Immundisolibacter sp.: one gene and its partner. The protein of the gene in region 2 interacts with the protein of the main gene of each other region in a pairwise test. Links are inferred from orthologs where the notes say so. Each region holds a gene or a part of one and is shown on either strand. Other genes may lie near its edges. The genes, in order: mobA and glp.

Region 1 (5,120 bases), on a different replicon or contig from region 2:
TCCTGGGTGATGCCCGGCGCGGGCGCTTCCTCGATCACCTTCTGGTGGCGGCGCTGGACGGAGCAGTCGCGCTCGCCAAGGTGAATGGCCGCGCCCTCGCCGTCGCCGAGCACCTGGAACTCGATGTGCCGCGGCTGGGTCAGGTACTTTTCCATGTACACGACGGGGTTGCCGAAGGCCGCACCGGCCTCGCGGCCGGTGGTGGCGATGGCGCCGTTCAGGGCAGCCTCCGTATGCACCACGCGCATGCCGCGCCCGCCGCCGCCGCCGGCCGCCTTGATCAGCACCGGGTAGCCGATGTCGGCGGCGATGCGCAGGTTTTCGGCCTCGTCATCGCCCAGCGGCCCGCCCGAGCCGGGCACCGTCGGCACGCCCAGTTCCTTCATCAGGGCAATGGCGGCGAGCTTGTCGCCCATCTGGCGGATGGTGTCCGGCCGCGGGCCGATGAACACGAAACCGCTCTGCTCGACGCTTTCGGCGAACTGCGCGTTCTCGGACAGGAACCCGTAGCCGGGGTGGATGGCCTCGGCGTCCGTGACTTCGGCGGCGGCGATGATGGCCGGGATGTTCAGGTAGCTCTTGCTCGGCTCCGGCGGTCCGATGCACACGGATTCGTCCGCCAGGCGCACGTGGATCAGTTCGCGGTCGGCGGTGGAGTGCACCGCCACCGTGCCGATGCCCAGCTCCCGGCAGGCGCGCAGCACGCGCAGCGCAATCTCGCCGCGGTTGGCGATCACCACTTTGGAGAACATGGCGCGCGCCCGTCAGGCGATGACGACGAGCGGCTGGCCGAATTCCACCGGCTGGCCGTCCTCGACCAGGATGGCGGCCACCACGCCGGCCTTGTCGGCCTCGATCTGGTTCATCAGTTTCATGGCCTCGATGATGCAGATCACGTCCCCGGCCGCCACCTGCTTGCCGACCTCGACGAACGGCGGACTGTCCGGGGACGGTGCCCGGTAGAAGGTGCCGACCATCGGGGCGGTCTGTGTGTACCCGGCCGGCTGGGCCGGCGCCGCGGCAACAGCTGCTGGCACCACGGCGGGCGCGGCCGCTGGCGCGGCCACGGGCGTCATCATCACGCCGGCGGGCGCCTTGCTCAGGCGGATCGACTCCTCGCCCTCGCGCACCTCGAGCTCGTTGATGCCGGATTGTTCCACCAGCTCCATGAGCTTCTTGATCTTGCGGATGTCCATCGGGATCCTTGGGTTGTCAGTTTGGGTTGCCAAGCCGGCGCAGCGCTGCGGTCAGCGCCAGCTCGTAGCCGAGCGCGCCAAGACCGCTGATGGTGCCCAGCGCCAGGTCGGAAAAATACGAGTGCCGGCGAAACGGCTCGCGCGCCGCCACGTTCGACAGGTGAACTTCGATGAACGGCAGCGCCACCGCCGCCAGCGCGTCGCGCAGGGCGACGCTGGTGTGCGTGTAGCCGCCGGGGTTGATGACGATGATCGCCACACCCTCGCCGGGCGCCGCCTGCACCCAGTCGATCAGCTGGTGTTCGGCGTTGCTCTGCCGGCAAAGCAGCTCGTGGCCGGCTGCGGTGACCTGCGCCGTCGCCCGGGCGTCGATGTCGGACAGTGTGTCGTGGCCATAAATGGCCGGTTCGCGGCATCCGAGCAGGTTCAGGTTCGGGCCGTGCAATAACAGGATCTTGGCCATGCGGGCTGCCGGTGGGCGTGGGCCGCGGATTCTTGGCCATCGGCCGCGAATTGTCCACATCGGCGGCGAACAGGTGCGAAACCGGGCGCAAGCTTTGCGGCGATCGATGGTGGCTCCTTGTCTTGCGCGGTGCCTGGAGCCGGCGCCCTCGATGCCTTCAGGTGTGGGCGCGCCCGTCGCTCGCGCCAGGGCGGCGTTGCCCGCTCAGCCCACGTCCATCAACAGCAAGGTATTGGAACGCCCGGAGCCGGGCTGATCGCCCTTGGTGATCAGCACGCGCATGCCGGTACTGAGCAGGCCGCGGGCTTTCAACAGTTCCAGCGCGTCCTGTGCCACCCGCTCGTAGGGACGCGCGCCACGGTCGAAATTGACTGCCGTCACGCCACGCATCAGGGCCAGTCGGCGGCGCGTGCGGGCGTGTTCGGTCATCGCAAAAATCGGGATGCCATGCAGCAGGCGCGACAGCAGCAGTGCGGTATGGCCGGAATCGGTGAGCGCCACGGCGGCGCTGATGCGGCCATTGCGTGCCACGTACATGGCAGCCATGGCGATGGCCTCGTCGGTACGCGCGAAGTGGCTCTCGAACTGCGCCGCTGAGCGCTCGGTGACCGGGTAGCGCTCGGCGCCCAGGCAAATCCGTGCCACGGTTTCGATCACCCGCACCGGGTAGGCGCCGACCGAGGTCTCGGCCGACAGCATCACGGCGTCGGTGCCATCCATCACGGCGTTGGCCACGTCCAGCACCTCGGCGCGGGTCGGCACCGGGTTTTCGATCATCGACTCCATCATCTGCGTGGCGGTGATGCAGGGCCGGTTCAGCTCGCGCGCCACGGCGATGATGCGTTTCTGCACGCCGGGCAGCTCGGCGTCGCCGATCTCCACCCCCAGGTCGCCGCGCGCCACCATCACCGCGTCGGCCGCCTCGACGATGCTTTCGAGCGCCGCCACCGCCTCGCTGCGCTCGATCTTGGCCACGATGCGGCCGTGGCCGCCGGCGCCGCGCAGCAACTCGCGCGTCAGCTCGATGTCCAGTGCCCGGCGCACGAAAGAGACGGCCAGATAATCGACTTCAAGCGCCGCGGCGATGGGGATGTCCTCGCGGTCCTTGGCGGTCAGCGCGCCGGCCGACAGGCCACCGCCCTGCTTGTTGATGCCCTTGTGGTTGGAGAGCACGCCGCCGGCCTCGACCTCGCAGTGCACGGCCTCGCCCTGCACAGCAAGCACGCGCAGCTGGATCAGGCCGTCGTTGAGCAGCAGGCGGTCGCCGGGCGCGACGTCCTGTGCCAGCTCGGCATAGTCGGTGCCCACGGCGTTGATGTCGCCGTCCTGCTCGCCGAGCGAGGCGTCGATGCAGAAGTGCGCGCCGGCAACCAGGTTTATCGGCCCGTCCCGGAAGCCGCGCACGCGCACCTTCGGACCGGCCAGGTCGGCCAGCACGGCCACGTCGCAGCCGACTTCCTGGGCCGCCGCGCGCAGGGCGGCGATGCGTCGCTCATGGTCGGCGCGCTGGCCGTGCGAGAAATTGATGCGCGCCACGTTCAGGCCGGCGCGCAGCATCTGCGCGAGCACGCCCGGCGGGTCGGTGGCCGGACCGAGGGTGGCGACGATGCGGGTCTGGCGCTGGACAGTCATGGGGACTCCGCGGGGCATTCGAGGGCGGCGAGATCGGCCGGCGCATTGATGTTGCAGAAGGCCTGTGGGTCCGATGCAGCAAAATCCACGCCGATCCAGCCGATTGCGTGCAGCAGTTCGCGCACGCTGCGCCGGCCGGAATCAAGTGCGGTTTCCACCTGCGCCAGCGCGGTGCGCGGCAGCAGCAGGCAGGCGTAGTGGTGGCGCTGGCCGTCCCAGGGCACCCTGGCACGCGGGTCGTCGGCTGGCGCGGCCTGCAGCAGGCGCTGGCCCAGATCGACCGGCAGAAACGGCATGTCGCAGGGCACCGCCAGCAGCCAGGGCGTGGCACAGGCCATAAGTCCGGCCCGCAGGCCGGCCAGCGGGCCGGCGTCGCGGTACGGATCGTCGGTAAGTGGCGCGAAGCCGAGTGCGCGGTAGCGGTCCAGATTGCGGTTGGCGCTCAGCAGCAGCGTGCCGACCTGGCCCACGAGGCGCTGCGCCACGTGCTGCACCAGCGGTTCGCCGTCGAGTTCGAGCAGGCCCTTGTCGATGCCGCCCAGGCGCCTGCCGCCTCCGCCGGCCAGGATCAGGCCGGTGACGGCAGTCGTCGACAGCTTTGACTCGGGGCTGGCTGCAAGGTGACCGGGCATGAGCCGACGCGCTATCCTTTCGCGCTGTCTTCGCGCGCTGCGGGGAGGCGGCAGGCGCACCGTTGCGCCGTCACGGCCCTCCACGACCATGGCCCATCATACCCTCGACGCCCGCTACCTCCTGTGCCCGTTGCCGGTGCTGCGCACGCAGGCGAAGATTCGCGAACTGGCCCCGGGTGACGTGCTGGAAGTGCGGTGCACCGACCACGGCGTGCTGGCGGATATTCCCGCCTGGTGCCGCATCAACGGCCACCGCCACATCGACAGTTTCGAGCGCGACGGCGTGGTGACCATCATCCTGGAGGTGGGCGGCGATGCCGGCGACCAGCGCCCAGCCTGAAGGCGGCAGCCGTTACCAGGCCGGGCGGCGGGTGACGCTGATCGCGGCCGGCATCAACCTGTTCCTGGCCGTGATCAAGTTTGCCGGTGGCATCTTCGCCCACTCGCAGGCGCTGATCGCCGACGCCATCGATTCGACTTCGGACCTGTTCAGCGACATGGCGGTGCTGTACGGCGCGCGCCAGGGCTCGCGCGCCCCGGACAGCAAGCACCCGTACGGCCATGGCCGCATCGAGACGCTGGTGTCGGTGTTTCTGGGTGCGGTGCTGCTGGCAACCGCCGCCGGCATCAGCCTGCGTGCCGCCCAGCGCCTGCTAAGCGGCGAGCCGCTGTTGGCGCCCGAGCCGGTGGCACTGCTGGTGGCCGTGATCGCCATCGGTCTGAAGGAATGGATCTATCGCTACACCCTGCGCGTCGGGCGGGAAACGCGCTCGCGCATGCTGGAGGCCAATGCCTGGCACCAGCGCACGGACTCGATCTCCTCGCTGGTGGTGCTGCTGGGCGTGGGCGGCAGCCTGCTGGGCGTGCCGTATCTGGACCCGGTGGCCGCCATCGGCGTGTCGGTGCTGATCGCCCGCGTTGGCTGGGAGTTGCTCTGGCAATCCGTGGCGGAGCTGTCCGACACCGCCCTGTCGCGCGAGCGGGTGGCGGTGATTCGCAAGGCCATCCGCGGCATCGAGGGCGTGCAGGATCTGCACCTGCTGCGCACCCGCCAGGCCGGGCCGGACGCGCTGGTGGACGTGCACGTGCAGGTCAATCCGCACATCAGCGTGTCGGAAGGGCATCGCATTGCCGAGCACATCCGCGAGCGGCTGATCGCGGACCTGGATGAGGTCAGCGACGTGCTGGTGCACATCG
Region 2 (9,830 bases):
AGAGCTGGCCGAACTGGCGCCCACCGGCCCCCGGCGCATGGGTGCCAATCCCCACGCCAACGGCGGCATGCTGCTGCGCGACCTGCGCATGCCGGATTTTCGTGACTACGCGGCGGAGGTTCCGGCGCCGGGCGTGCGCGGCATCGGCGACACGCGCGTGCTGGGACCCTTCCTGCGCGATGTGGTGCGGCTCAACGACGCCCAGCGCAATTTCCGCGTCTTCGGCCCCGACGAGACGATCTCGAACGGCCTGGGCGCCCTGTTCGAGGCGACCGAGCGCCAGTGGAACGGCGCGACCGAGTCCAGCGACGAATTTCTCGCGCCCACCGGCCGCGTGATGGAGGTGCTGAGCGAACACCAGTGCCAGGGCTGGCTGGAGGGCTATCTGCTCACCGGCCGGCACGGCCTGTTCAACTGCTACGAGGCCTTCATCCACATCGTGGATTCGATGTTCAACCAGCACGCCAAGTGGCTGACGGTGACCGCGCACCTGCCGTGGCGGCGCCCGATCGCATCGCTGAACTACCTGCTGGCCTCGCACGTCTGGCGCCAGGATCACAACGGCTTCACGCACCAGGATCCGGGCTTCATCGACCTCGTGGTCAACAAGAAAGCCGAGGTGGTGCGGGTCTACTTTCCGCCCGATGCCAACTGCCTGCTGTCGGTGATGGACCACTGCCTGCGCAGCCGGCACTACGTCAACGTGGTGGTTGCCGGCAAACACCCGGCGCCGCAATGGCTGACGATGGATGCCGCGGTCAAGCACTGCACGCAGGGCATCGGCATCTGGCAGTGGGCCAGCAACGACCAGGCGGTCGCGCCGGACCTGGTCATGGCCTGTTGCGGCGACGTGCCCACGCTGGAGACGCTGGCGGCGGTTTCGATCCTGCGCGAGCACCTGCCGGAGCTGAAAATCCGCGTCGTCAACGTCGTCGACCTGATGAAGCTGCAGCCGCCCAGCGAACACCCGCATGGCCTCAGCGACAGGGATTTCGACGAGCTGTTCACCCGCGACAAACCGGTGATCTTCGCCTATCACGCCTACCCGTGGCTGATCCACCGGCTGACCTACCGCCGCACCAACCACGCCAACCTTCATGTCCGTGGCTACAAGGAGGAGGGCACCATCACCACGCCCTTCGACATGACCGTCCTGAACGATCTGGACCGCTTCCACCTGGCGATGGACGCCATCGACCGCCTGCCGCAGACCGGCGAGCGGGGCCTTTACCTGAAGCAGCAGCTCAAGGACAAGCTGATCGAGCACCGGCAGTACATCAACAAACACGGCCAGGACATGCCGGAGATTCGGGACTGGAAGTGGCCCGGATGAGCCTCGGGAAACTGTAAGAGCCCGGCTCCGCCGGGCGATCATCGCGCCGCGAAGCCGCGCCTTCTTGGCCTGACCGGGGCCTGAAGCCGGCCGGTCACGGCCGGGCGGCTATAATCGCCGCCCCCTCGCTCCCGCCTGCCGGCCTTTCATGTCCACCCATATCCGCAATATCGCCATCATCGCCCACGTCGATCATGGCAAGACCACGCTGGTCGACCAGCTGCTGCGCCAGTCCGGCACCTTCGCCGCCCACGAGGACCACGGCAACCTGGTCATGGATAGCAACGACCTGGAGCGCGAGCGGGGCATCACCATCACCGCCAAGAACACGGCCGTGGACTGGACCCCGCCGGGCGGCGACACGCCTTACCGCATCAACATCGTGGACACCCCCGGCCATGCCGACTTCGGCGGCGAGGTGGAGCGCATCCTGTCGATGGTCGACTCGGTATTGTTGCTGGTGGACGCCGTCGACGGGCCCATGCCGCAAACGCGCTTCGTGACCGAAAAGGCCTTCGCGGCTGGCCTGCACCCGATCGTCATCATCAACAAGGTGGACCGCCCTGGTGCGCGCCCGGACTGGGTGCTGAACCAGACCTTCGACCTGTTCGACCGGCTCGGTGCCAGCGATGAGCAGCTCGATTTCCCGGTGGTCTACACCTCGGCCCTGATGGGCTACGCAGGGCTCGACGACAGCGTGCGCGAAGGCGACATGACGCCGCTGTTCCAGACCATCGTGGACAAGGTGCCGCCGCCGCAGGTGGAAGTCGACGGCCCGCTGCAGATGCAGATCAGCGCGCTGGGCTATTCGAGCTACGTGGGCGTGATCGGCATCGGCCGCATCCGGCGCGGCACGCTCAGGCGCGGCCAGTCGGTGATGGTGGTCGGCGCCGGCGGCACACAGCGCCGTGGCCGGGCGCTGCAGGTGCTGGCCTTTCGCGGTCTGGAGCGCTACGAGGTCGAGCAGGCCTCGGCCGGCGACATCATCGCCGTCACCGGCGTCGAGGGCCTGGCCATCTCGGACACCCTGTGCGACCCGGAACGCCCGGAAGCCATGCCGGCGCTGACGGTGGACGAACCCACCATCACCATGAACTTCGAGGTCAACAAGTCGCCGTTTGCCGGCCGCGACGGGCAGTTCCTGACCTCCCGCCAGCTGCGCGAGCGCCTGTACCGGGAGCTGCTGACCAACATCGCGCTGCGGGTGCAGGACGGCGAGGATCCGGACGTGTTCCGCGTGTCCGGCCGCGGCGAACTGCACCTGTCGATCCTGATCGAGACCATGCGCCGCGAGGGTTACGAGCTGGCCGTGTCACGCCCGCAGGTGATCGTCAAGGAAATCGACGGCGTGGCCTGCGAGCCTTACGAACAGCTCACCATCGATGTGGATTCCGCCTACCAGGGCAACATCATGGAGCTGATCGGCGCCCGCCGCGGCGAGCTGACCAACATGGTGCCGGACGGCCGCGGCCGGGTGCGCCTGGACTACCGCATCCCGACCCGCGGCCTGATCGGCCTGCGCACCGACTTTCTGTCGGCCAGTGCCGGCACCGGCCTCATGCACCATGTGTTCGACGCCTACGCGCCGGTCGCCAGCGGCGACGTGGCAACGCGCAAGAACGGCGTGCTGATCAGCAACGGCACCGGCAAGGCGGTCGGCTTCGCACTGTTCAACCTGCAGGAGCGCGGGCGGCTGATGGTCGGCCCGGGCGACGAGGTCTACGAGGGACAGGTGATCGGCCTGCACAGCCGCGGCAACGACCTGACCGTGAACCCGCTCAAGGCCAAGCAGCTGACCAACATGCGCGCCTCCGGCAGCGACGAGAACATCGTGCTGACGCCGCACACGCGCCTGTCGCTGGAACAGGCACTCGAGTTCATCGAGAACGACGAGCTGGTGGAAGTCACGCCGCACTTCCTGCGCGTGCGCAAGCGCTACCTGCTCGAATCCGACCGCCGCCGCCACAGCCGCGCCGCCGACTGAGCATGCTGGCGCTGCTGCAGCGGGTCACCGAGGCCCGCGTCAGCGTCGCCGGCGCTACCGTCGGCCAGATCGGGCCGGGCCTGCTGGTGCTGGTCGGCGTGCAGCCGGGCGACGCCCCGGCGCAGGCGCAGCGCATGGCCGAGCGGATACTCGGCTACCGCGTGTTCGACGATGCCGATGGGCGCATGAACCTGAGCCTTGCCGACACCCGCGGCGGCCTGCTGCTGGTGCCCCAGTTCACCCTGGCCGCCGATACCGACCGCGGCCGACGGCCGAGCTTCACGTCCGCCGCCGAGCCGGCGCACGCCAGGGCGATGTTCGATTGCCTGGTCGACGCGGCGCGCACCAGCCACGCCTTGGTCGCTACCGGTCAGTTCGGCGCCCACATGCAGGTCAGCCTCACCAATGACGGGCCGGTGACGTTTCTGCTGCGGGTGTGAGCGCGATCAGGACCGCGATTCTCTGGTGTGGGAGGCCCGCCCTCGGACCGAATGGGTGAGCTGAAGATTCGCGGCGGGGCGCCGCTCCCGCAGGGGCGTCGCTTCCACGGCAGTGCTCGAGTGTGGGAGGCCCGCCCCCGGGCCGAATGCTTGCGCCGAATGCTTGCTTCGAGGATTCGCGGCGGCGCGCCGCTCCCACAGGGGCGTCGCTTCCACAAACGGGAATATGGAATCTCCCACGGATCAGGGCTGCGGCGTGGCCCGCCAGGGCAGCAATTCCACCTGCACCAGACTGCCGGCCGGCAGGTCGCCGGTCGCCGCCGGCAGCACCATCAGGCAGTCGGCGGCAGCCAGACTGCTCATGACGTGCGAGCCCTGATGGCCTGCGCTGCGCACACCAAGGCGCCCGGCGGCATCGCGAGCCAGCACGCCGCGCTGGAAATCCAGCCGCCCGGACGCCTTGTGCACCGGTTCGAGCAGCGGCAGTTCCAGCCGCAGCGGCGCACTGGCCGGCTCTCCCTCCAGCCGGCGCAGCGCCGGCCGCACGAATTGCAGAAAGGTGACGGCGGTCGACACCGGATTGCCCGGCAGGCCGAAAAACCAGGTCTCGCCCAGGCGCCCGAAGGCCAGCGGCCGGCCCGGTCTCATGTCGATGCGCCAGAAGTGGATGTCGCCGAACTCGCTGAACACGTCCCGCACGTAGTCGGCATCGCCCACCGATACGCCGCCGGAACTGATCACCACGTCGGCCTGCGCGCGGGCGGCGGCAAAGGCCGCCCGCACGGCGTCCGGGTCGTCGGCGACGATGCCAAGATCGATCACCGACACGCCCATTTCTTCCAGCATGGCGCGCAGCAGGTGGCGGTTGCTGTCGTAAATGGCGCCGGCGGCGAGCGGCTGTCCGACCGGCGTCAGCTCATCACCGCTGGTGAACAGTGCGACCCGCGGCCGACGGGTGACTGTCAGGTGCCCCTGGCCGAGCGCGGCGGCGAGCGCGATCTGCGGCGGGCCCAGGCGGCAGCCGGCCGGCAGCACGATCTGCCCGGCGCGCACGTCCTCGCCCGGCGCGCGCACGTTGGCGCCCGGACGCACCGCGGCTGTCAGGCGCACGCGCGGACCGTCGATCAACACCTGTTCCTGCATCACCACGGTGTCGGCGCCGGCCGGCAGGATGGCGCCGGTCAGGATGCGCACGCACTGCCCGCCGGCGAGCGTGCCGCTGAACGGATGCCCGGCCAGCGAGGTGCCGACCATCACCAGGCCGTCGCCGCGGGCCAGATCCAGGTCGGCCGCCGCGAAGGCGTAACCGTCCATGGCCGAGTTCGGCCACGGTTGCAGGTCCATGCCGGCGCGCAGCGGCTCGGCCAACACGCGGCCCAGGGCCCGATCGAGCGGCACTTCCTCGTTGCCCGGCAGCGGCGCGAGCGTGTCCAGCACCTGCGCCAGCGCAGCCTCGAAGCCCAGGCTGGCGGGCGTGCAATCCGGCGGGTCGGGGCTGTCCATGGTGCAGATTCCTGGCTTGTTAAGATGGCGGCCGCCCGGCACACGGGCGCCCTGCCCATTGTATTGAGTCGCACCGGAGCGCCCGCCGTGACCGCCGCAAGTCCGCTCGATCTTGACCGCTACCTGCAACGCATCGACTACCGCGGCGCGCTGCAGCCGACGCCGCAGGTGCTGGCCGACCTGCACCTGGCGCACGTGCGCCACATTCCGTTCGAGAACCTGGACGTGCTGCTCGGACGCGGCATCCGGCTGGACCTGCCCAGCCTGTTCGACAAGCTGGTCACGGCGCGCCGTGGCGGCTATTGCTTCGAGCAGAACCTGCTGTTCGCGGCGGTGCTGGAGCAGATCGGCTTTCGCGTGCGGCGCCTGGCGGCCCGCGTCACCTATCGCACCCAGCGCGTGCTGCCGCGCACGCACATGCTGCTGCGGGTGGAGACGGACGCCGCCGCCTGGCTGGCCGATGTCGGCTTCGGCGCCGCCGGCCCGCTGCGACCGCTGGCGTTCGCGCCCGGAGCGGCGCAGGCACAGTACCTGTGGCAGTACCGGCTGGTGGAGCAGGACGGCTTGTGGCGCCTGCAGATCGGCGAGGGTGACTGGGCCGAGCTGTACCAGTTCACCCTGCAGGAACAGGCGCTGGCCGATTACGAGATGTCGAGCTATTACGTGTCCACCCATCCGGAGTCACGCTTCGTGCAGGGGCTGATTGCGCACCGACTGGCGCCGGAGCGGCGCCTGATCCTGATCGGCAACGAACTGACCGAGGACCGCGGCGCGCAGGTCGGCGCCCGGCGCGTGGACGATCCGGCGTCGCTGGCCGCGCTGCTGGTGGACGACATCGGCCTGCCGGCGGCGGATGTTGCCGAGCTGATCGACACACTCGCCGCGCGGGGCCTGGCATGAGCGGCGTGTGTGCCCTGCGCTGGCAAGGCGGGGCACTCGAACTGCTGGACCAGCGGCTGTTGCCGGCGCGTCAGGTCTGGCTGCGCTGCGCGAGCGCCGCCGAGGTGGCGGACGCCATCCGGGACATGGTGGTGCGCGGCGCGCCGGCCATCGGCATCGCCGCCGCCTACGGCGTGGTGCTGGCGGCGCGGGCCGCCTATGCCGGCCACGGCGCCGGCTGGCGGGAGGCCATCGCGGCCGATCTGGACCCTCTCGCCGCGGCGCGACCGACGGCGGTGAACCTGGCCTGGGCGGTGCAGCGCATGGCCGGCTGCCTTGCGGACCTGCTCGGTGATCCCGAACCGGCGCTCCTGGCCGCCGCGCGCGCCATCCACGATCAGGACATCGCCGCCAATCACGCCATGGCGGCATACGGCGCGGCGCTGATCGAACCGGGCAGCCGGGTGCTGACGCACTGCAACACCGGCGCACTGGCCACCGGCGGCCACGGCACGGCGCTGGGCGTGATCCGCACCGCCCACGCGCAGGGCCGCATCCGCGAAGTGTTCGTCGACGAAACCCGGCCGTGGTTGCAGGGCGCGCGCCTGACCGCCTGGGAGCTGCAACAGGACGGCATCCCGGCGCGGCTGGTGGCGGACGGCGCGGCGGCCTGGCTGTTCGCCCGCCTGCGTCCGGCCTGGCTGATCGTCGGCGCCGACCGCATCGCCGCCAACGGTGACACCGCCAACAAGATCGGCACCTACACCGCGGCACTGGCGGCCCGTGCCCACGGCGCGCGGGTGATGGTGGTGGCGCCACTGTCGACCTTCGATCCGGCCACGCCGACCGGCGATGTGATCGAGGTCGAGGAACGCCCGGCGCAGGAGCTGACCTGCCTGGCCGGCCAGCCGATCGCGCCGGCCGGCTTCGCCGCCTGGAACCCGGTGTTCGACGTAACACCGGCCGATCTGATCGACGCCATCGTCTGCGAGCACGGCGTCATCGAACGACCGGACGCGGAGCGGATCGCGGCGTTTCTGGCGGCGGCGGCGCGTTGAAGCCAGTCGCCGTTTTGATCTTCCATACCTGCTCTCGCCCTCGTCGTTGCGAGGCCGGCAAAGCCGGCCGCGGCAACCTTGCCTTTGTCCTCCGGCACGGTGCCGTGAAAGGCAAGGCCCCCACCTCGCTACGCTCCTCGGGGCGACGGATATCCAGCGCCAGCCGTCGGCGCATCGGCTCGGGCGATTTGACAAATCCGGAACCGATGGGCCGGGTGCGTGGCACAAGCCTTGAGTGACATCCACCGCCCGCGTCTGCTGGTGCTGACCTCCACCTTTCCGCGCTGGGCGGGCGATCACGAGCCGCCGTTCGTGTTCGAGCTGTCGCGCCGGCTTGCGGAAACGTTCGACGTCCACGTCCTGGCGCCCCACGCGGCCGGCGCACGCCGCGAAGAAACCCTGGCCGGGCTTGCGGTGCAGCGGTTTCGCTATGCCCCCGAGGCCCTGCAGCAACTGGCCTACGACGGCGGCATCCTGGCCCGCCTGCGCCAGCGGCGCTGGCGCCTGCTGCTGGTGCCGTGCCTGCTGGCAGGGCAGTGGTGGGCCTTGCGTCGTCTGCTGCGCCGCGAGCGTTTCGATGCCATCCACGCCCATTGGCTGATCCCACAGGCGCTGGTCGCGATCCTGGCCGGCGTCCCGAAAAACTGCGCCTTGCTGTGCACCAGCCACGGCGGCGACCTGTTCGGCCTGCGCGGCCGGCTGCTAGGCTGGATCAAGCGCGGCATCCTGGCGCGTTGCACGGGTGTGACGGTGGTCAGCGCCGCCATGCGGGACGAGGTGCAGCGCCTGCGGCCGGGGCAGGCGGTCGACATCATTCCGATGGGCACCGATCTGCTTGGGTGCTTCACGCCCTGCCCCACGGTCGGGCGAGAGCCAAACACGGTCCTGTTCGCCGGCCGGCTGGTGGAAAAAAAAGGCGTCAGCTACCTGATCGACGCCATCGCGCGCCTGCGAGGGCAGGGGCGGGATGTGGCGCTGCGCATCGCCGGCAACGGTCCGGAGCTGGAAGGTCTTCGCGCTCAGGCACAGCGCCTGGGCATCGCCTCGGCGGTCGATTTCATCGGCGCGGTGGACCACACCCGCCTGGCCGATCTGTATCGCCGGGCCAGCGTGGCGGTCGTGCCGTCGGTAGTCGCCGCCGGTGGCGATCAGGAAGGTTTCGGTCTGGTCATCGTCGAGGCCATGGGCTGCGAGTGCCCGGTAGTCGCCTCGCGCCTGCCGGCCATCGGCGACATTGCCATCGACGGCGAAACAGCCCTGCTGGTGCCGCCCGCCGACCCGGCGGCGCTGGCGGATGCCATCGCGACGGTGCTGGACGACCCGGCCGCTGCCACGCGGCGGGCCATGGCGGCCCGTGCGCGGGTGGTGGAGCATTTCGATTGGGTTTCGATAGCCAGTCGCTACGCCGCGCTGCTGCAGCGCTTGATCGGGCGATCAGCTTAAGTTTCGGAGGCTCGAATGGACCTCATGGAAAGACAGGGCCACGCCGCGCTCGACCTGACAAGCCGCAACGCCAAGGCGCGCAAGATCGAAGCTCTGCTTGGCCTGACGCCGACCGGCCGGCCGCTGCGCCTGCTGGAAGTCGGCACGGGCTCCGGCGGAATCGCGCACTACTTCGGCACGCACCCCAGCCTGCGCTGCGAGGTCGACGCGGTGGATGTCACCGACAGCCGACAGATTCACGACGGCTACCGCTTCACCCGCGTCGACGACGTTCAGCTGCCGTTTCCCGATGGCCACTTCGATGTCGTCATCAGCAATCACGTCATCGAACACGTTGGCGATTCGAGCGCGCAGCGCCGGCATCTGGCCGAATTGCGCCGCGTACTTCGCCCTGACGGTGTCGGCTACCTGGCCGTGCCCAACCGCTGGCAGATCGTGGAGCCGCACTATCGGCTGGCCTTCCTGAGCTGGCTGCCGCACGCCTGGCGCACGCCCTACCTGCGCCTGCGCCAGCGCAAGCGCGGCAGCCACTACGACTGCCGCCCCCTTAACGTCCCGCAGGTCGAAGCCCTGCTGCGCGAGACCGGCTTCGGCTTTGCCCAACAACACGGCCGGGCGCTGCGCCTGACCTTCGAGCTCGAACGCCCGCGCGCCCTGGCGTACCGCGCCGTGTTCAAGTGGCTGCCGGAGAGTCTCTACGTCACGCTGCGGCGGGCGTTTCCCACGTTGATCTTCACGGTGATGCCGGCCGCTTCGGAGCCCCCCATCACCGGGTCCTGACTCCAGCCCACGTACGCAATAAGCGCCGCGCAGTGCGCCGTATCCGGTGACGCGCGGCCTCCTCCCCGCCGTCCACCCGTCGGCGCCACGGCATGGGGCCGTAGCGGCACACGAACCGCCCGCATGAGAGCGGGGCTGGCGGCCGGGCGCGTGCGCCGGCGACGGGCGGTCGAGCCAGCTCATGGGACGCGCCGATTGATTTATTAGCTAGCTAATCATATCCTTGGCCGCATGGACGAACGCCAGCAGCTCCAGTTTCAGTTGACCAACGGCTTGCTGCCCAGCGCTCGGCAGTGGCATCGGATCGTGCAGGAGCGTTTGGGGCACCACGGGATTTCCAGCGCCTGCATCGGTCCGTTCCTGTTCATCGGCCGGTCCAACGGCGGCCTGAATCAGGTGACGCTGGCCCA

The links.
Region 1: the proteins of glp (region 2) and mobA interact in binary tests that used the Escherichia coli proteins (3 or more experiments, as listed by UniProt). The link is inferred for Immundisolibacter sp. from one-to-one orthologs.

Annotation. Positions count from the first base shown.
Region 1 is NZ_JACIZD010000001.1:315,000-320,119, reverse strand. Bases 2,106-5,059 are described here. They hold mobA (molybdenum cofactor guanylyltransferase MobA), read right to left. Parts: upstream 3,924-5,059; coding sequence 3,288-3,923; downstream 2,106-3,287. Other genes in these bases: H5U26_RS01515 (cation diffusion facilitator family transporter), read left to right, coding at 4,238-5,059; H5U26_RS01520 (sulfurtransferase TusA family protein), read left to right, coding at 4,012-4,263; pyk (pyruvate kinase), read right to left, coding at 2,106-3,291. Also shown: accC (acetyl-CoA carboxylase biotin carboxylase subunit), read right to left, coding at 1-752; accB (acetyl-CoA carboxylase biotin carboxyl carrier protein), read right to left, coding at 765-1,196; aroQ (type II 3-dehydroquinate dehydratase), read right to left, coding at 1,213-1,659; more of pyk, read right to left, coding at 1,864-2,105; more of H5U26_RS01515, read left to right, coding at 5,060-5,120. UniProt on the Escherichia coli protein: Transfers a GMP moiety from GTP to Mo-molybdopterin (Mo-MPT) cofactor (Moco or molybdenum cofactor) to form Mo-molybdopterin guanine dinucleotide (Mo-MGD) cofactor.
Region 2 is NZ_JACIZD010000002.1:62,853-72,682, reverse strand. The notes cover bases 3,131-6,065. They hold glp (gephyrin-like molybdotransferase Glp), read right to left. Parts: upstream 5,261-6,065; coding sequence 4,001-5,260; downstream 3,131-4,000. Other genes in these bases: H5U26_RS04215 (arylamine N-acetyltransferase), read left to right, coding at 5,348-6,065; dtd (D-aminoacyl-tRNA deacylase), read left to right, coding at 3,320-3,757; typA (translational GTPase TypA), read left to right, coding at 3,131-3,317. Outside these bases: H5U26_RS04235 (phosphoketolase family protein), read left to right, coding at 1-1,333; more of typA, read left to right, coding at 1,482-3,130; more of H5U26_RS04215, read left to right, coding at 6,066-6,160; mtnA (S-methyl-5-thioribose-1-phosphate isomerase), read left to right, coding at 6,157-7,197; H5U26_RS04205 (glycosyltransferase), read left to right, coding at 7,429-8,640; H5U26_RS04200 (class I SAM-dependent methyltransferase), read left to right, coding at 8,656-9,420; H5U26_RS04195 (MarR family transcriptional regulator), read left to right, coding at 9,652-9,830. UniProt on the Escherichia coli protein: Catalyzes the insertion of molybdate into adenylated molybdopterin with the concomitant release of AMP.